DNA from 3 places in the Ferdinandcohnia sp. QZ13 genome. Region 2 is predicted to be linked to each of the others. Evidence: riboswitches for the same ligand, from Rfam matches in the RefSeq annotation. Region 2 holds a riboswitch; each other region holds the start of a gene.

Region 1 (6,832 bases), 280 kb from region 2:
AGAACAAATAATACGACAGTCGTAAGCAATCCTAACATGGTATTGCCAGTTAGACCTAATACGACATAACCAATTGCTGCGAAAACAGCAGAAATGATGGCGTATGGAAGTTGGGTTATCACATGATCAATAAGATGACTGCCTGCACCTGTTGATGAAAGAATGGTTGTATCCGAAATTGGTGAACAGTGATCACCAAATACAGAACCAGCTAATACAGCAGCAAGAGCAGGAAGCATTAAATTGAGGTCTGACGCGGCTACGATATCCCCAGCGATTGGGAGCATCATTCCGAAAGTTCCCCAAGATGTTCCTGTAGCAAATGCCATGATACCTGCTACAACAAATAGGATAACAGGTAAAAAGGCAATATTTATATTAGATTTTTCAACAAGACCAGCCAAATATTTTCCCGTTTCAATCTGCCCAATTAAATCAACAATCACCCATGCAAATAATAAAATATAGACAGCAGGAAGCATTGATTTAATTCCCTCAATGATCCCCTTAGGGAGAAGACTTATACTAACTGCATTTTTTGCATAGACTTGGACAAGGAATAATAGTACGGTGATCATAATTCCAAATAAGCCACCGTATAATAGAGATCCAGTTACATCTGTGTTTTCCAAAATTGAAAAAATCGTTACATTACCTTCTGAAGCTTTATAGCCTGTCCAAAATAAGGAACCGACAGTACCAATAACTAATGCCATGATTGGCCAAACTAAATCTCCTACAGAGCCTTTTTCACTTTGAGGCAATTCTTGTTTTAATTCTCCAAGTACTGGCTTTTGGGGATCCATAACCTCTCCAGTAGTCATTGCTCGATTTTCATGAACCCTCATACTTCCGATATTAATATTAAATACTGCAACCGCAATGACCATTAACATCGCTGATACTACATATAAATTCATGGGGATGATTTGTATAAAAGCTGATAATGGTGAAACTTCAGATATCCCATGTGTTACTAGAATTGGTGCAATGATTGCAATAATATAAGCACCCCAGCTTGAAATCGGTGAGACCACACATATTGGTGCAGATGTTGAATCAATAATATAGGCTAGTTTTGCACGTGAAACCTTGTTCCGATCTGTAATAGGTCTGCTCACTTGTCCAACAGCCAACGCATTAAAGTAATCATCAATAAAAATAATAATACCTAAAACTGCAGCTAACAGCTGTGCACCTGTTCTTGTTTTAACCTTTGTTTGAGCCCATTCACCAAAGGCGCGGCTTCCTCCTGAGATTGAAATGAAGGCCGTGATAATACCTAGTAGGAATAAAAATAAGATAATATATACATTCCATGTATTTAGTGCACCTTCTGAAACAAAGACCGCTTTAAAGCTATTCCAAATGGTGAGAATAATGTTTTGCAGCCACGCACCGATTCCATCATTTAGTAAAATTTTTCCGTGTAGAACGACGGCAGCCGACACAATTCCGACTCCAAGTGAAAGTAGTACTTTCCGAGTTAAGACAACCATAAGAAGAGCAATGATTGGTGGGATAATTGAATAAATAGTTCCTGACATAATATGATCCTCCAAAAAACTTGATAATTCACAGAGGGCTCTTTGTACGTGGTGATAGAGATATTTTATACAAATAAAAAGAGAGTAATGATAGAAAATAACTATCATTACTCCCAGTAATGTTATGTTATCCTCCATCACGATCAGTAGCCCTCCATTATAGATTCGACTCTATAATGACAGTGTTACCCTTTTTCAAGGCAACCCCAACAAAAATAACATTGACAAGTTTATTTTTGCTTCGGCGAAAAATCCTTTCAACTATGATCCTCGTTGTCATCCTCACATAGTATACTCATATATTCCGCACCTCTACCTCATCGATCCGATAAGGTGGTTTATTCATTTTTGATTTCCTTTTGTAGTATAATTCATTACACTCTATAAATCAATTATTCTAATATAGCATTTTTTGTTAATCTGTTGGAATTTCAATAGAAGGTGAAGAATCACTACCATTGTTATAGAATTCAGGAACATCGTGCAATATATTTTGATTGATCACAGGAATAATGGTTTCGATTTCAACCTCGCCTGTTGAAAATGGTAAAATAACCTGCATGGTCACAGTGGCTAATACATTGTATTGAAACCATCCATTATTAATTCCCCACTCATCAATTCTTCCTTGTGGCGTTGTTTCTCCAAAACCGACCATATGAAATCGAATTGGAATTTCCGGACCTAAATTACCTAAGATAGCATTGTTTGATGCTTCACCTAGCGGTACTTTAAAAACAAATCCTGTTTGCCCTGTTGCATCATCTTTTTCAAGTTCTAAATTTGGGTATTCAAGTTTTTGAATGTCACCCTCATTTACATACTTTAAGTATTTTTCAATGTTTCCTAGGGTCTCTGTCGCCATTTTATTAACGATCTGTGTGTTGTAACTAATGACTTTTCCCGTTTCATCTGTTTGGACAATACTTAATTCCTCTTGAACTAATGCTTCCTCATTTATTTGTTGGTTTATCGCATTTTTGATAACAGTAGCAGCAACCTTTTTTGTTTCATTTTCAGCATATGCCATGAGCGCAGGTTCAATTGCTTTATTAATAATAAATAATCCGAGTAACGTCGAGAAGATAAAAAAGACAATGGTTATTAAAATGACGTAACGAAAAGGCAAGGGCCCTTTCCTTCTTGGTTGTAGGCGACGTCTGTATTTTGCCAAAAGAAAATCCCCCCTTACATGCTATATGTATGCAAGTAAGGGAGGATGTACGATAATTATTTTTTTAACAATATTCTGTTTGTAATTGCTTCTTATTTATATTGAATACCTTCTCAGGTGTTTGGTTTAGATCATTTTTAATAAGGCGTCTTTGCCTTTCATTCCTATTGAAATGCCTCTTTTCTCTGCTTCGTATGTGATTGATTCAAGGGGGGCATCCAGTAATTGCTCGATTGAACGAACACCAACTGCCCTACCAGCAATAATGCCTCGATCTTTAAGTTTTTCATTTAATAGTGCAACGTCGAGAGCACCACACATAATGTAGCCATTTTCATTTGTGACTGCCATAAAGTTTGTCTTAGGTAGTTTAACGGTAATGGCTGTAAATTGATGATTATCAATTATGATTGGTGTCATTGAGACCATTCCTAGCACACTCCTTTCCTTACTAATTTATGTATAGAGAAAGGAATTGTGTTAGAAATAGGTACTTGTCATAGACCTATCTTTAACGTACTTCTTTTGGCTAGGATTCTTTAGACCTTTTTACCAATTGATTTTATTTTTTCTGCTAAAAGATCCCTCAAAAATTCTGGCATATAATATTTTTTCTCCTTTGCATCCCTGATGACTGGAAAAAGCAATCCGAATGTAAACATATCAATTGTTGCGATGGAATATGTTTTTTCAGGATCTATCTCTTCACCATTAATTTTTATATTCGTGATATGGTCTACTCCATCTGAGAGCTTTTTAGTTTCGAGTTGAACCCCGTCATACACCATTTTGCCCATTACCTTTCCACGAAAGCCTAGACCTTTAATTCTAAGGTTTTCCATTTCATCTGTATTGGCCTGCAAAATGATTTCCTTCAGTTCATCACCTTTTACCCATACCTTACAAGGATTGATTGGATGTGGGCAGATTCGATGTAGGTCTTCTCTTGTTACTTTTCCGACTGGAAGCGAATCAAGCAATAGGCCAGCATTAACCATTGATAAATCTCCATCACACCATTCACGGAGCACTTCGGCTAAAAGTTTAGAAAATGACGTTTCAGCAAACCAATTGCTTAGTAATGGTTCGTCAATTACCGCGATAACATCATCTTTTAAAAGTTGAGTACTTTCCAATAAATAGTGTGAAAGGATTTCATTCGTTTTTTTGCTGTCTGGAAGCGATTTTGTTGGGATTACATTTGCTGTACTTTCAATAAGCTTTTTTTGTTCTGTATCAATTTTAAGTGTGACATGACCGATGTAATTCCCATATTTTTGTGCACAGCATAGCAATGTATTGTTAATTCGTTTTCCGTTTTCTAAAAGGTGATGGGTATGCCCACCAAGTAGAACGTCAACTTCTGGGAAGCGGCTTGCAATTTGTTCATCTTCATTAATCCCTAAATGAGACAATAACAGAATCATATCTGTCTGATCTTTTAGTTCATCAAGTGTTTCCCTTAAAACTACAAGTGCGTCTTTTATATTCCAGCCAAGCAGCTTATATAAACCAATATAATGAACCGTTAAACCAATCATTCCAATTTTAAAACCGCTTGGTAAGACGTAGATATCATAGGGACGAGCCCAATTTGGAAGCCTTCCGTTTTGGTCAAAAAGATTTGCAAGCAATACCTTAAATTCAGCTTCTTCATATAAAGAATCAAGATGTTCATAGGACATTGTAATTCCCTCATTGTTGCCGATGGTTGCATAATCGTATTGTAGCTGGTTTAAAAGCTTAACATTCGTTTTTCCATAGGAAGCCTCTGAAATCGGGTGAAAGCGATCGATATGGTCTCCGATATCCATTAATAACATTTCTTCATTGTTTTGTTGGTGAAGCTGTCTCATTTCTGTTATATATTTTGTGATTTTCGGCCATCGATCAAAATGGCTATGGAGATCGTTTGTATGATAAATATGTACTGTTTCAATCAATCCTCTCACCTCCTTTAAAAACCTGGTTAAATATTCGTATTAACTAAAAAAGTCTAATTGCCGTGGGGCAAGACCTAGGTATTCGATTCCGAGCATATCAATAAACTGTTTGGCATTGTCAGCTGCATCTCCACCTGAGTTATTATTAAATAACACATAAATGGTTTCACTTTCTTTGTTAAGTTGTTGTATGTGATCAACCCATTCTTCTAGCTCTTTCTTATTATACTTGTATAAGTACCTGACATCACGCCAATTGCCTTCGTTCGGCTTAGTCCATCCGTGAACATTACGACCATGGAAACGCACAAGTGTTTTCTGTTGATTTGTTGGGTGAAGGACCAGTGGAATCGAACCAGAGCCAGCCTGTGGTTCATCACATATACTATGGATCCACCCTTCTTGTTTCATAAACGATAAGGTTTGATCATGTAGCTGTGGTGAGAACCAAGATTGATGGCGAAATTCAAGAGCAACTGGGATATCTCCCATTTGTTGCTTACACCACCGCAGATAGTCCACATTTTCACGTTTACAATCATACCATGGTGGAAATTGAAATAAAACCATAGCGAGCTTGTCCGCTTGCTGATACGGTTCAAGTGACAAATGAAAGGCATCAAACATGTCATTTCTTGATTCAAATGGAATTTCGCCACGCTGATGGCCTGTCATCCCCTGATAGGCCTTTACAATAAATTGAAAGGAATCTGGTGTCTCTTTTACCCACCTTTCTACGTTCCGTTTAGGCTGTATCGCGTAGAAGGACGCATCCACCTCGACGATTGGAAAATGACCAGCATATTCCTTAAGTTTATCCCTTGGCGAGGTCCCTGCAGCATATAGGCTATCATGATCTCCCCATCCAGTTACACCAATGTAGATCATGGGTTCACCTCCATTATTCTTATATAATCAGCAACTATATCATATATTTTAACACTTAGAGGAAGTTTGTTAATACAACTCAGATCGCTTTTGGGCACCATGACCAAATCTACTAAAATATAAAATGCACCATACGGTTTCGTCCGCATGGTGCATTTCAAGCTAATACTTTCATTATATAAAAACCTTAGATTTCATGTAAGGAAAACTAGCGTTGTGTTAAATCAAATCAATAGCACTTCTGCTTACAATTAACAGCACAGGTCCTGCTAGTACATGATCTACCCTCGTTTTACAATCAATTTTTTACCAATTTGTTTAATCCAAGAAAATCCAATGCGTTTTGTCCAAGCATTAATTTTGCATCCTCTTCTGAAATATCCTCAAGGCTGTCAATAACCTTTCCAACCGGCTTTTCACGTAGTAGGAATGGATAATCAGATCCTGCAATAATTTGCTTTGTCCCAAATCGATCAATCATAAGTTTCAAATTATCCGAATCGTAAACGAGTGAATCATAATACAGTTTTTTGGCGTAAAAGCTCGGAGGTTTTTCTGTATTCCTGGTATTCGGCCAGACTTCCCAGCCTTTATCCATTCTTGGAAGGATATATGGAAGGGAGCCCCCACCATGTGCAAAGCAAATTTTAAGATTTGGAAGCTTATCTAGCATCCCGCTCATAATAATGCTTCCTGCCGCTAGAGCTGTCTCTGATGGCATTCCGACTGTATACATGGAATTGAAACGTTGCAGCCTTTCTTTCCCTAGTGTTGCCCATGGGTGGACAAAAAGTGGAACATTCAATTCTGCTGCCGCTTCAAAAAAAGGATACAGGGAATTGTCATCTAGATTCTGTCCGTTGACATTCGATCCTATCTGAATTCCTTTCAGTCCTAGTTCATTAATAGCCCTCTCCATCTCGGCTATCGCCTGTTGTACATCTTGTAGTGGGACTGTGCCCATTCCAATAAATCGATCCGGGTATTTCTTAACCACTGAAGCGATGAAATCATTTTGTGACTGGGCAAGCTCTAATCCGGCTTGTGAATCTGACCAGTAGGCGAAGGTAACAGGAATCGGTGACAGTACCTGAATATCCACACCTTCCTTATCCATGTCTTCAATCCGTTTTTCAGGATCCCATGTCTGGTCGGTTATCTTTCTAAACGTTTTACCCTGTATCTTAATTTCAGCACCACAGCTGCAGGTATTGTGTAAAACCGGAAACCGTTCATCTGCATATTTTGCTGCCAAGTCAGGGAAATCTTCCGAAATGATG
Region 2 (6,832 bases):
TTACGTGGATCGTCACCCATGAATTTTTCATAGATTTCAATAATTCCACCTAATTTAATATCAAGTTCCTTTGGATCTTTATGCGATAGATCCAGATAAACCATGTTTTCACCATTGATACCTAGCTTCATATCTACACATACATGGAAGATTTCACGTGTTGCAATATCACGTGGAACTAAGTTACCGTATGCAGGATATTTTTCCTCTAAGAAATACCAAGGTTTACCATCTTTGTAAGTCCATACGCGACCACCTTCACCACGAGCAGATTCACTCATTAGACGAAGTTTGTCATCTCCTGGGATTGCAGTTGGGTGAATTTGAATGAACTCACCATTTGCATAATAGGCACCTTGTTGGTACACAATAGATGCAGCAGAACCAGTGTTAATAACTGAGTTCGTTGTTTTTCCAAAGATGATCCCAGGTCCACCGGAAGCCATGATAACAGCGTCAGCAGGGAATGATTTAATTTCCATAGATTGAAGGTTCTGTGCGACAATACCACGACAAATTCCTTCATCATCTTGTACGATTCCCAAGAATTCCCAACCTTCGTACTTCGTTACAAGCCCTGCTACTTCATGACGGCGAACTTGCTCATCTAATGCATAAAGCAATTGTTGACCAGTAGTTGCGCCAGCGAATGCAGTACGGTGGTGTTGAGTTCCACCAAATCGACGGAAATCAAGTAAACCTTCTGGTGTACGGTTAAACATAACTCCCATACGGTCCATTAAGTGAATGATTCCTGGTGCTGCCTCACACATCGCCTTAACTGGCTTTTGGTTAGCTAAGAAGTCTCCACCATATACTGTATCATCGAAGTGAATCCAAGGAGAATCCCCTTCACCTTTTGTATTAACCGCACCATTAATCCCACCTTGTGCACAAACAGAGTGAGAACGTTTTACAGGTACGAGTGAAAATAAATCAACTTGTGTTCCCTCTTCAGCAGCCTTGATGGTAGCCATTAAACCAGCTAATCCACCACCAACTACGATAATCTTTCCTTGACTCAAAGTAACTCACTCCCAATAAAGAGATCGTTCAACTTGTAAAATGTAACCGTGAACGTTCTAATATTTTAATTCTTATACGAAAGCAAAGATTGTAGATACACCTACGTAAGTTAATGCAATAAAAATAATGATTGTAACATATGTTGCAATTTGCTGAGAGCGAGGAGTTATTGTAAGCCCCCAACTTACAGCAAATGACCATAAGCCATTTGAGAAATGGAAAATTGTTGAGATTACACCAACAAGATAGAAAATAAGCATCGCTGGTGAATTTAAGATATCTTCCATCATTTGAAAGTTAACTTCCGCTCCAAAAGCTGCTTGAATACGAGTTTCCCATACATGCCATGCTACAAAAATTAGAGTAATGATTCCGGTTATGCGTTGCAGGAAGAACATCCAGTTACGGAAGAAACCGTATCTACTCACATTGTTCTTTGCAGTAAAGGCAATATAGAGACCGTAAATCGCATGGAATATTAATGGTAGATAAATAATAACTACCTCTAGAAAAATTCTAAACGGAAGACTTCCCATAAAACCAGCAGCACTGTTAAATGCTTCTTCTCCTCTTGTCGCAAAGTTATTCGCTGTTAAGTGTACCAATAAGAATACCCCTACAGGAATTACACCTAATAACGAATGAAGCCTGCGATTAAAAAATTCACGATTACCTGCCATACTTTAATTTACCCCCCCTTAATAATAAACCGTACCTTCTCGGCACTCATTTTCATTCCTCATCCTGCAGAAATTATATAATAGGACGAAATAAAACTGACAATTGAAAACCCTTGCAGGAAACTACAAAATGCTTTTTTCATAGATAAAAAGACAAATGTAGCCACAATTTTCTTTTATCAGTATAATGTAACAAATTCATTTTACTCCCATAAAGCAAGAGCGTCAAGGAAACACGTCCACAATTTATTCATGAATCTGATAATAATTAGACACTTTTGTTAGGCTAGACTTGTAATCCAAATGACAAAAAGAAACAAAAAAATTCATGTGTTTCTTATCCCCTCATGTTATATAATAATGAATGGAGAAAGAGGGGAATGCAGTGAAGAACATAAACATCAATGAACAAAATGTAAGTGTAAGTGAACAGACCGTTTCTGTTTTTGGATATGAACTCATACGTGAAATTTTAATTCCTGATTTACTTGGAAAAGAAACTCCACAGATTTTATACTGGGCCGGAAAAAATCTTGCCCGTAAATTCCCCTTACCAACGATTGAAGAAATTATTTCGTTTTTTCATGATGCTGGATGGGGAGACCTTAAGGTAGAGCGTTCGGATAAGAACTCAATAGAATTTCATTTGGATGGTGCAATCGTGTCTTCTCGTTTTAAACGAAAGGATATTTGTACATTTCAACTTGAATCTGGTTTTCTTGCTCAACAAATTCAACAACAGAAAAATCGAATCACCGAAAGCTTTGAACAACAAAAAAGACGAGCTCAAAGTATCATTTTTACGGTGAAATGGGATCACAAAGATATGACCGAAGAATAAAATCCTGCACAATTCGTGCAGTTTTTTTATATACAAAAGGGCGCCCAAAGGCTAATAATCTCCTCTGAACGACCCTATGTAAATAAAAATTAAAGTTTTACTTTTGCTTTTTCTTCTTCAACAGCAGCTAAATTAAATGAATCATGTAGAGCTTCAACAGCACGAACCATACTTGCTTGATCAACAACAGTTGAAACTTTGATTTCAGATGTGCTTACCATTTTCACTTCAATGTTTTCTTGTGCAAGCACCTGGAACATATCAGCCGCAACCCCTGGATTTGAAACCATTCCAGAGCCTACAATAGATACCTTCGCTAATCCATCTTCATGTTGAATGCTTTCATATTTTAATAAATCCTTATTATTTTCCAAAACAGCTAGTGTATCGCGTAAATCTTGAGTTTTTACTGAAAATGAAATATTTGTATGATTTTCATCTGTCTGGTTTTGAATGATGATATCTACGTTTAGACCATTCTTTGCGAGTGTACCAAAGATGGTTGAAAGTGTGTGTAATTCATTTGGTAATCCAGAAACTGTTACCCTTGTAATTTGGTCTTCAAAAGCAATTCCCCTAACAACAAGATTTTTTTCCATTGAAACTTCCTCCTCAATAACGGTTCCATTTTCTAGCTCTATGCTTGAACGAACTTCAAGCGGCATTTCAAAGTTTTTTGCAAATTCTACTGCACGTGGATGAAGTACACCAGCACCTAGGTTTGCAAGCTCCAGCATTTCATCATAGGAAATTGAATGAAGTTTACGTGCAGATGGGACTACACGAGGATCTGTCGTATAAACACCTGTTACATCCGTGTAGATATCACATTTGTCTGCACTCAATGCTGCTGCAAGTGCAACTGCTGTTGTATCAGACCCACCCCGTCCAAGAGTTGTGATATCTCCAGAACTGCTGATTCCCTGGAATCCTGCAACGACAACAATTTTACCTTCTTTTAAGCTATCGTTAACTCTTGAGACTTCTATATTTTCAATACGGGCATTGCTATGTATAGCCTCCGTTTCAATACCAGCCTGCCAGCCTGTATAGGATACAGATTCATACCCCTTCTCCTGTAATGCCATTGATAAAAGGGCAATTGTTACTTGTTCACCTGTACTTAACAACATATCCATCTCGCGCTTACTTGGCGAGCTTGTAATTTCATTTGCTAAGCGCACAAGCCGGTCCGTTGTTTTGCCCATTGCTGAAACTACTACTACAACTTTGTTTCCAGATTGCACTTCTTGAATAACGCGATTTGCAACATTTTTAATTCTATCCGGTGACCCTACTGAGGTGCCTCCAAACTTTTGAACGATGATCCCCATGCTTATACCCTCTCCTTCGAATAATCAAATGCGCCTTGGCGTATTTGCGCCCAGATTTTTAGGCCCACACGAGGTGGGTCACAAAGACGTTGCCACAGGATGTGGCGTTCCTAGTCTTTGATCTTATGCTCGATAACTACCTCTAAAAAATCTGAGGCATCCGCCGGAGGCACTTATTTTATTCAACTGAGGTTTAACCTCAGTTGAATAAAATAAAAAAACAGCAATGAGATTATCTCATTGCTGTGATATACGTAAAAACAACGTGTCACACCGTGAGATAGCTCTCCAAGATGAATTCATCTTGACAATCTTACGTCTCTTAAACATAAGACCAGCAAAAAAGGGTATGAGTCCTTTTTCACTTCGGCAAACTTTCCTTTCAGCAATCATCAAAGGGGCTCATCCCCCTCCTATTGCATACTGATAAAGCTTGCACCTCTATCATCACTTCAACGTAATGAAGTGTAATATTATATTAGTTAGGATTATATCAGAGTATTTTTAAAATAGCAACGACTATTCTTTTAATTTTTCATAGATAGCTTCAGCTGTAGGACGAGGAATATTAGCTTGTTGAATTTCCTCAATACTTGCTTCTTTTAACCTCTTGATTGAGCCAAAATGCTTTAGTATTGCTTTCTTCCGTTTTTCACCGACACCAGGAATATCATCGAGCACTGATTGAAAAGCACTTTTTCCACGAACTTGACGATGGAATGTTATCGCAAAACGGTGAACTTCATCTTGAATCCGTTGGAGAAGATAAAACTCTTGACTATTTCTTGGTAATTCCACAATTTCTGGCGGCTCCCCAATCAATAGCTCTGAGGTCCTATGCTTATCATCCTTCGCAAGTCCTGCTAACGGGATTTCTAAACCTAACTCATTTTCTAAAATGTCCCTTACTGCAGCGAGATGACCTTTTCCTCCATCAATGAGGATTAAGTCAGGCAATGGAAGGTTTTCTTTTAGTGCGCGACTATATCTTCTTCGCACTACTTCCCGCATTGATTCATAATCATCAGGACCTTGAACGGTTTTAATTTTATATTTTCTATATTCCTTTTTATCTGGTTTTCCATCAGTAAACACAATCATTGCTGAAACAGGGTCTGTTCCTTGGATATTCGAGTTATCAAATGCCTCAATTCGATGTGGTGTGTATATTCCCAATCGTTGCCCTAAGTTTTCAACTGCCTTGATTGTCCTTTCTTCATCACGTTCAATAAGTGCAAACTTTTCCTTTAACGCGATTTTGGCGTTTTTCGTTGCTAAGTCTACTAGTTGTTTCTTCTTCCCTCGACTAGGCTGTTGAACGTTTACCTCTAGTAATTGCTCTGCAATCTCACGGTCAATAGAACTAGGAAGTAACACTTCTTTTGGTTTAAAATGATTTTCTTTCAAATAGAATTGACCAAGGAAGGTTAAGAAATCTTGTTCTGGCTCATTATAAAAGGGGAATAAAGAAACATCCCGCTCTATTAATTTACCTTGTCGAATGAAGAAGACCTGAACACACATCCAGCCTTTATCATAAGAATAACCGAATACATCTCGGTCGATAAAATCGGTCATGGTCATCTTTTGTTTTTCCATCGTTGTTTCAATATTTGCGATTTGATCACGGTATTCTTTCGCTCTCTCAAAATCTAGTTCTTCTGAAGCCTTTATCATTTTTTCTGTTAATTCCGTTTTAATCTCTTTATACCCACCATTAAGAAAGCGAATGATGTCATCAACCATTTTTTTATTCGTTTCATCAGAAACTTCGTTCACACAAGGAGCAAGACATTGACCGATATGATAATACAAGCAAACTTTATCTGGTAGAGTTGAACATTTTCGTAAAGGATAAATTCGGTCTAATAGTTTTTTTGTTTCATTTGCTGCTTGTACATTCGGATACGGACCAAAATATTTACCTTTATCCTTCTTCACCTTTCGTGTTATCAACAAACGAGGATGTTTTTCAGCAGTAATTTTAATAAAAGGATATGTTTTGTCATCCTTTAGCATGATATTATACTTTGGATCATGTTTTTTAATTAAGTTTATTTCTAATAGGAGAGCTTCAATATTTGAAGATGTTACAATATATTCAAAGTCCTCAATCTCATTAACAAGTCTCAATGTCTTACCATCATGCGATCCTGTAAAATAAGACCGAACTCGGTTCTTTAACACTTTGGCTTTTCCTACATAAATAATAGTCCCTTGCCTGTCTTTCATTAAATAACAACCAGGCTGGTCCGGTAATATTGCTAATTTCTCTTTAAGATGATCGTGCATATTCACCACTCCATCTGTATTAAAATCTAAAGTACCTTTGTACCTTTGCACTAATTAAGCCGTACCTAATATTGTAACATTTTTACGGAGAAGTTGTATGATGAAAAATAAGGAATTCCTTTGAATAAAAAAGAGCAAACAAAAAACAGCCTGGCGGCTGTTTTTTTGGATTAATAATGGTTAGCAAGTCTATCAGCTAGTGCCTCTTTTGGTTGGTAACCAACAACTTTATCTACAACTTCACCGTTTTTGAAAACAAGTAAAGTTGGGATGCTCATTACGCCAAATTTAGCTGCAGTTTCTTGGTTGTCATCTACATCAAGCTTTACGATTTTTACTTTGTCTCCAATTTCAGAATCTAATTCTTCTAATACTGGAGCAATCATCTTACAAGGTCCACACCAAGGTGCCCAGAAATCTGCTAATACTACACCTTCTTTTGTTTCTGTGTCAAAATTTTGATCCGTTACGTTTGTAATAGCCATTTAAACCCCTCCTAAATATGTTACAACTTTGAAATTCTACCAAGAGTATAACATCTGGAATGTCATTTTACGAATGATTTGCTTCATAAAAAAACAGTTAACTAAAAACCATAGAAATGATAAGAATAGAAATTAAACCTCATTCATAATCATCTTCCCCAACTTTTTAAGCTG
Region 3 (6,832 bases), on a different contig from region 2:
GTTGTGCAAGACATACAAAGGCGATACTTTAAACTTGTTGAGTATCGCCGTACCGCTATTTTTTTTACTGTAAATATTTTGGATACCTTGGGGCAAATAGATCCTTGATAGAACCTCCTCCTACTTACCCCTTAAATTTCCCATTTTATATCTTCTTTATTTAATAACACACATAATCACTAAGTGTTTCTATTACAAAAACCATAGTAACTAACAATATTTTCTTTGTTATTGGGAACCATAATCACAAACCAAGTTTATGAATTACAAAAGTTATCGAAATAGCAATTATGAAGATTCAGTTTGTGATAGTTAGAGGATTGTGTTTTTTGCTATAGGCTTATTTCTAAAAGATTGTTGCTTTTAAAACATAGGGTGATTTCCGCTCCTGGTACTCGCTTTCCGCGGGCGATCCGCAAGCCTCCTCGCTCGTACCTCACTGCGGGGTCTTGCTTGGCTCGCTACTCCCGCAGGACGTTGAGTTTGCTTCCTTGAAACTTCACCGCACGAAGAAAATGCCTGCATTTTCGAGGATCTCGTACCATCCGCTGAAATCACTGGGAGGAAAAATAATTACTAATCCCTTCATACATTGATATAAAAAACAACAAAGTTTACGAAAACAGCCTTGCTATAAAATTGGGTTGGAGGTATTTGTTGTGTCCCTAACACTTACTTTTTGTTTGACCATGTTATTGGTGATTGCGTTTTTTTCTACCAAGAAGCATTTGAACATTTTAGAACTGGTATTTGTATTTTTTCTTTTGGTGTTTATCTATACCAGTTTTGTTTCGATCATTAGCGTAAACCTTGAATTGTGGGAAGTTAGTAAGAGGTTACAGGATCTAATCGCCTTTCGTCTAAACGCAGTAATAAATGTTCCGCTAGCAATCTTATGGCTAATCGACCTTTGGCAGGCAGCAAAACGTAATTTCTATAGAGGTGGATCCCTTTTAGTGTGTCTTTTCATTCTCTTGTACATAGGTGATTATATATTAAGGTTTTATGGTGTATACCGATTTCATGCTTGGAATCTAGTGATGTTAGGTATGGTTTGGATTCTTATATTGTTCATTACAATACTTGCTCAACGAGGATTTAAATTGGTACTTCGTAAGGAAGGAATTATTTCATGAACTTATTTCCGCTACCTGATGAATTTAGCAAAAATGAATGGTTTGTCATCATATCCCTCATAACTTCTTATTCGGTATTCTTTTTACCCAAAAGAAAATTCTCTTTGAGTATGATCATCTTAATTGTTTTATTTTCTGCAACAATAGCAAGAATTGCTGACCATGTATTAGCTGGCCCGCCACTGGATTTATATGATTTAATGGATAGTGGTAAGTTTGAGATGTTTGATATTTTTTCCTATCTTCTATACGGTCCATTTGCTTATATTTACCTTTATATATATGAAAAGTTTAAAATAAAGCACATCTACACTTTTTTATTTATAGTAGCGTTTTCGATATTTAGTGTGGCATACGAATGGATTACTGTTGTGTTCGGTGTTTTCACATTCAAGGAATGGAAATCTATTTATTCTTTTCCAGTGTATTTATTTGTTACGTCATTAACCATTTTGTATTATCGTTTTCTTAGGTTACTTTTTAAGATCCATTAATTTATACTGATTTATAAAACAAGAAAGGACCAGCCCCAAGTTGCTACTTAAGGAGGCTGGTCCTATTTCATTTTTAAAGTTGTTTATTTTCCACGACTTTTCCTACCTTCTGGTTTCGATAAAGCCGATGACCAATCAGTGTTTGGAGTGTCAAGAAGATTCCGCCTACTGCCCAATAAAGTGGTAGTGCAGCTGGAGCTCTATATGAAATGATAACAATCATAATCGGTGACAATAACCCCATAAATTTCATTTGTTGTTGTTGGCTTTGGGACATATTTAACTGCGAGATTCTAAATTGAATGTAATAAATAACCCCCGCAATAATCGTTAACACTAAATCAGGATGTCCTAGATTAAACCATAAAAAGGTGTGTTGCGAGATTTCTGCTGAACCACGAATCGCATAATATAGTCCAGTTAAAATAGGCATTTGAATGAGTAATGGCAAACACCCCATATTAAGTGGGTTAATTCCATGTTGTCGATAAAGGCCCATCATTTCCCGTTGAAGTTCTTGTTTCTTTTTCGGATCAGTTTCAGCTGAAATTTTCTTCTGAATTTTTTCCATTTCAGGCTTTACGATATCCATCTTTTCTTTCATTACGGATTGATTTTTATACTGTTTTAACATGGATGGCATCATAACCAAACGTATGCATATGGTTACAACAATAATAGCAACTCCGTAACTACCATCGAATGTATTTGCGATAAAATTTATGAACTGTGTGATAGGGTTTACTAAGACACTGTTAAAAAAACCTTCATTATTGTCACTTGAATTTATTCCGCATCCAGAAAGAAGTGCTGTGAGTACGGATAAAAGAATGATTAGTTTAGTATAAAAACGAGACTTTTTCATGTTTCCTCCTTAAAAGTTAGATTTAACTGTTAAGATAAAAGGAAACAAAACTCTCAGAATCATCACTTGTATATCGTTTATTTCGAATCGATTTGGTAATTCTTCTTGTGATAAAGTATTGAATTAAAAGACTTCGATTACCATCAAACTTCTTACATTCACTTATTTTCGTGTCTGTAAAATTGGATAAAGGTGAATTAAAACCAAACTGAACCCTTTGTGTAGAAAACAACAGTAACATTAATCCAATACAGACACTAACGTTAAGTGCCATTTGAGTATAAACTTCCGGATCTAATAAAAGAAAATCTATCAACAAAGGATTTTCACCTCCAATTTCATTTACGAATACTTTTACTATACATGAATTCTAATCATCCCACAAAATAAAAATATGGAAGTAAAGAAAAGGAAATTCCTTCGGAGGAAAAATAAAAATAAGAAAAGTCATGATATGGAGATTCATGACTTTTTTCATATATTATCAATTGATTATTGTAATTGTTTTGGTATATTAGAAGGGTTTTTATTAATGGTTTCAGTGAAGATATTGTCTTGAGATGTTTGGGTGTTTGCGACCATTAGATGGCCTTTTTCAATCAATTGAATAAGGTTTTGAATATCTTCTTTTGTCGCAGGTTGTTTTTCCTTTTTTAATGTATATCCCAATTGTCCACTTGTTTCAAGTGTAGCAAATTCAACATCATTAATTGCTTTTATTCCTAATTGTCTGAGCCGTTCTTCTAACTTATCTACGGTTAGTCGGAGTTTTCTTAGATTCTTTTCTTGTAAGGTACCATTCTCGATTACAGGGATTGCCTTTCCAGAAATGGCGGTTTCGGCACCATCAAATTTTAATTGAATGTATTCAGTAATGATTAGACTTAGTACTAGGATTATTGCTACACCAAACGTTGTCCAAAGTCCTTTTCCGGTGACAGGCTGAATAAGAAGTGTACCGATTGCAATCATAATAACGGTTTGGGGAATAGTCATCTGTGAAATCGACTTTCTACCACCAATTCTTAAAATAATAGTTGCCACAGCAAAAATAAGAATTGTCTGCCAAATTAAACTTATATCCAAGTCCATTCTCCTTTCCTATGTATAATCTTAATAACTGCTTTCAAGTTATGTAATAGATAGTTAACCTTAGTATCTCTTGAAAATTCTCGGATATGTATTAGATTTATTCAAATGTTGAGGAACATGACTATTTGAAAATAGGTCAACCATTTTTGTCGAACGATCAATTTTATTGTGAAAAATATATTTGAATTAAAAAGTTCATACTAAATCTAGAGAGAAAAAAATCCCTTGTCAATTTGATTCAAGCGGATTATAGTAAAGTGGTAATGACAACTGTCAAGACACTAGGAGGAAAAATCATGACAGAAAAAACAATTTCAAAGAGGAGGCTCCTTGGTATTGCAGGGCTCGGCTGGATGTTTGATGCCATGGATGTCGGGATGCTTTCTTTTATTATTGCAGCACTGCACACAGATTGGGGTTTGACACCGGAACAGATGGGATGGATCGGAAGTGTAAATTCAATCGGGATGGCTGTCGGCGCTCTTCTATTCGGCCTTTGGGCGGATAAGATTGGTAGGAAGAATATATTTATTATCACTTTATTATTGTTTTCACTTGCGAGTGGATTTTCCGCATTAACAACTTCCCTCTTTTTATTTTTAGTACTTCGCTTTTTTGTTGGGATGGGGCTTGGTGGAGAATTACCTGTTGCTTCAACACTTGTATCAGAGAGTGTGGAGGCGAAAGAGCGTGGAAGAGTAGTTGTTCTACTAGAAAGCTTTTGGGCATTTGGTTGGCTCCTTGCAGCACTTATTTCATATTTTGTTATTCCGTCATACGGCTGGCGACTTGCCCTTATTATTAGTGCGGTACCTGCTCTTTATGCGATTTATTTACGACTTAATCTTCCAGACTCTCCAGCGTTTTCACCAAAGAAAGTGGAGAAACGTACGGTTTTCCAAAACGTCCAAGATGTGTGGTCGAAGAAATATGCACGCTCCACATTCGTCCTTTGGATGGTCTGGTTTACAGTTGTTTTTTCTTACTATGGAATGTTCCTTTGGTTACCAAGTGTTATGGTAATGAAAGGATTTAGTATGATTCAAAGTTTCGAATATGTATTAATCATGACCCTCGCTCAGCTACCGGGTTATTTTACAGCTGCCTGGCTGATTGAAAGGGTGGGGAGAAAGTTTGTGCTTGTTACTTATTTGCTAGGAACAGCAGGGTCTGCCCTTGTTTTCGGGCAGGCAGAAACGACTGCAGTTCTCATTGTTTCAGGTATCTTTTTATCATTTTTCAACCTCGGTGCATGGGGGGCTTTATATGCGTACACGCCAGAACAATACCCGGCCGTTATTCGTGGGACAGGTGCTGGTATGGCCGCAGCAATTGGGCGAGTCGGTGGAATTCTTGGACCACTCCTCGTAGGCTCACTTGTTTCTTCAGGTCAATCCATTAGTTTCATTTTTACACTGTTTTGCATAAGTATTGTGATTGGTGTCATTACACTTGCCTTTTTTGGGAAAGAAACAAAGCAGATTGAATTAACCTAAAAAAGAGTTATTAAAAGACAATCGACATAGTTTGCAAGATATTTCTAGTAATTAAGGGTTGACGGATTTACAGATATTATTGTAGTATAAAAAAACAATCGAATAAGGCCTCACTTTTTCATAGTGAGGTAGAGGCGCGATATTTAACAGTCTTTAGTGGAGTTTGAGAAGCAGTGATACTAAGGAGAAGGAAATGTCGCCGAAGTGTGTAATATTCTCAGTCATTACATGCTGGGTCTGCAGTTAAGAGCTGCAGGACTGTCTCAATAAACCCTCCGTTTATTGAGTTGTGCTATCTCATTTGGGATAAAAGAGAGGACTTTAGGGAAACGATACAGCGACCTGGGTATATCTCAGGTCGTTTTTTTTGTCGAAATTTTTCACAATAAAGGAGGAAATACATCATGAGAAACAAACTATTATTATTCGCAGTTTTATTGGCTTCTACTATTCTTTTATTAGCAGGGTGTGGGACAAGCAGTAGTTCTGATTCTGGATCAACTTCAGAGGAGAATACATTTAGGGTTGGTCTTGAAGCTGGATATGCGCCATTTAACTGGACTCAAAACGATGATTCTAACGGTGCAGTTAAAATTAAAGGGTCTCAAGAATATGCAGGCGGATATGATGTAGAAATCGCGAAAAAAGTGGCTGAAGGATTAGGAAAAGAATTAGTGATTGTCAAAACAGAGTGGGATGGACTTGTACCGGCTCTAACATCAGGGAAAATTGATGCGATTATTGCAGGTATGTCACCCACAGCAGAACGTAAAGAAGCAATCGACTTTTCGGATAATTACTATACTTCAAATCTAGTAATGGTTGTGAAGAAAGGCGGCAAGTATGAAAATGCTACTTCAATCCAAGATTTCACGGGAGCAAAAATTACAGCTCAATTAAATACGTTCCATTATTCAGTGATCGATCAAATTGAAGGCGTTGAGAAGAAAACAGCGATGGACAACTTCCCAGCAATGAGAGTAGCTCTTGAATCAGGAATGATTGATGGATACGTTTCAGAGCGTCCAGAAGGTGTTAGTGCTTCATCTGCAAATGAGAACTTTGTGATGGTAGAGTTTGAAGATGGATTTAAAACATCACCAGATGATACGGCAATCGCTGTTGGACTTCAAAAGGGCAGTGACTTAACAGATAAAATCAATGAAATTTTAGCAGGTATCTCTGAAGAAGAACGTACAAGCATTATGGATTCAGCAATTAAAAATCAACCAGCAGCACAATAAAAAATGCTAGAAACCGGCTGTACCTCAATTACAGTCGGTTTTAAAAAGTAAAGGAGGAAGAAAGATGAGTTTTGAGTGGGTCATACGAATTATCACAGAAAACTGGCCAATGTTCCTTCGTGGTGCGGGTGTAACACTATTAATTGCTCTTATTGGAACAATCTTTGGGGCAGTGATTGGATTATTCGCAGGGGTGATTCGTACCATTCCGATGCCTGAACGTAGAGTGAACAAGCTATTTTTAAAAGTCATTAATGCCATCCTCTCCATCTATATTGAATTCTTCCGTGGAACACCGATGATTGTTCAAGCGATGGTTATTTATTATGGTTCTGCGTTAGCATTTGGTATAGATATGAATGTTTTTGTAGCAGCGATTATTGTTGTATCGATCAATACAGGCGCTTATATGGCTGAGTATGTTCGTGGTGGGATTGTATCGATCGATAAGGGACAGTTTGAAGCAGCACATGCAATCGGAATGAATCATTTCCAAACGATGTGG

The links. Region 2 has a riboswitch for lysine ahead of RGU12_RS16755 (aspartate kinase). Riboswitches for the same ligand answer to the same signal wherever they lie in the genome.
Region 1: linked by a shared signal. The riboswitch ahead of RGU12_RS18225 (Na+/H+ antiporter NhaC family protein) and the one ahead of RGU12_RS16755 (aspartate kinase) in region 2 are both predicted to bind lysine.
Region 3: linked by a shared signal. The riboswitch ahead of RGU12_RS09750 (transporter substrate-binding domain-containing protein) and the one ahead of RGU12_RS16755 (aspartate kinase) in region 2 are both predicted to bind lysine.

What each region holds. Positions count from the first base shown of each region.
Region 1 covers NZ_JAVIVW010000015.1:897,436-904,267, forward strand. The annotation lists gene RGU12_RS18225 (Na+/H+ antiporter NhaC family protein) at 1-1,547, opposite strand, end outside; lysine riboswitch at 1,687-1,870, opposite strand; gene yunB (sporulation protein YunB) at 1,963-2,676, opposite strand; gene RGU12_RS18235 (YunC family protein) at 2,848-3,150, opposite strand; gene RGU12_RS18240 (bifunctional metallophosphatase/5'-nucleotidase) at 3,261-4,664, opposite strand; gene RGU12_RS18245 (DUF72 domain-containing protein) at 4,704-5,552, opposite strand; gene RGU12_RS18250 (amidohydrolase family protein) at 5,851-6,832, opposite strand, start outside.
Region 2 covers NZ_JAVIVW010000015.1:614,750-621,581, forward strand. The annotation lists gene sdhA (succinate dehydrogenase flavoprotein subunit) at 1-1,025, opposite strand, end outside; gene RGU12_RS16745 (succinate dehydrogenase cytochrome b558 subunit) at 1,098-1,706, opposite strand; gene RGU12_RS16750 (YslB family protein) at 2,092-2,547, shown strand; gene RGU12_RS16755 (aspartate kinase) at 2,637-3,881, opposite strand; lysine riboswitch at 4,155-4,333, opposite strand; gene uvrC (excinuclease ABC subunit UvrC) at 4,401-6,173, opposite strand; gene trxA (thioredoxin) at 6,344-6,658, opposite strand.
Region 3 covers NZ_JAVIVW010000001.1:1,998,980-2,005,811, reverse strand. The annotation lists gene RGU12_RS09775 (hypothetical protein) at 1,133-1,630, shown strand; gene yidC (membrane protein insertase YidC) at 1,704-2,495, opposite strand; gene RGU12_RS09765 (hypothetical protein) at 2,518-2,814, opposite strand; gene RGU12_RS09760 (DUF421 domain-containing protein) at 2,988-3,581, opposite strand; gene RGU12_RS09755 (MFS transporter) at 3,884-5,083, shown strand; lysine riboswitch at 5,205-5,386, shown strand; gene RGU12_RS09750 (transporter substrate-binding domain-containing protein) at 5,488-6,327, shown strand; gene RGU12_RS09745 (amino acid ABC transporter permease) at 6,392-6,832, shown strand, end outside.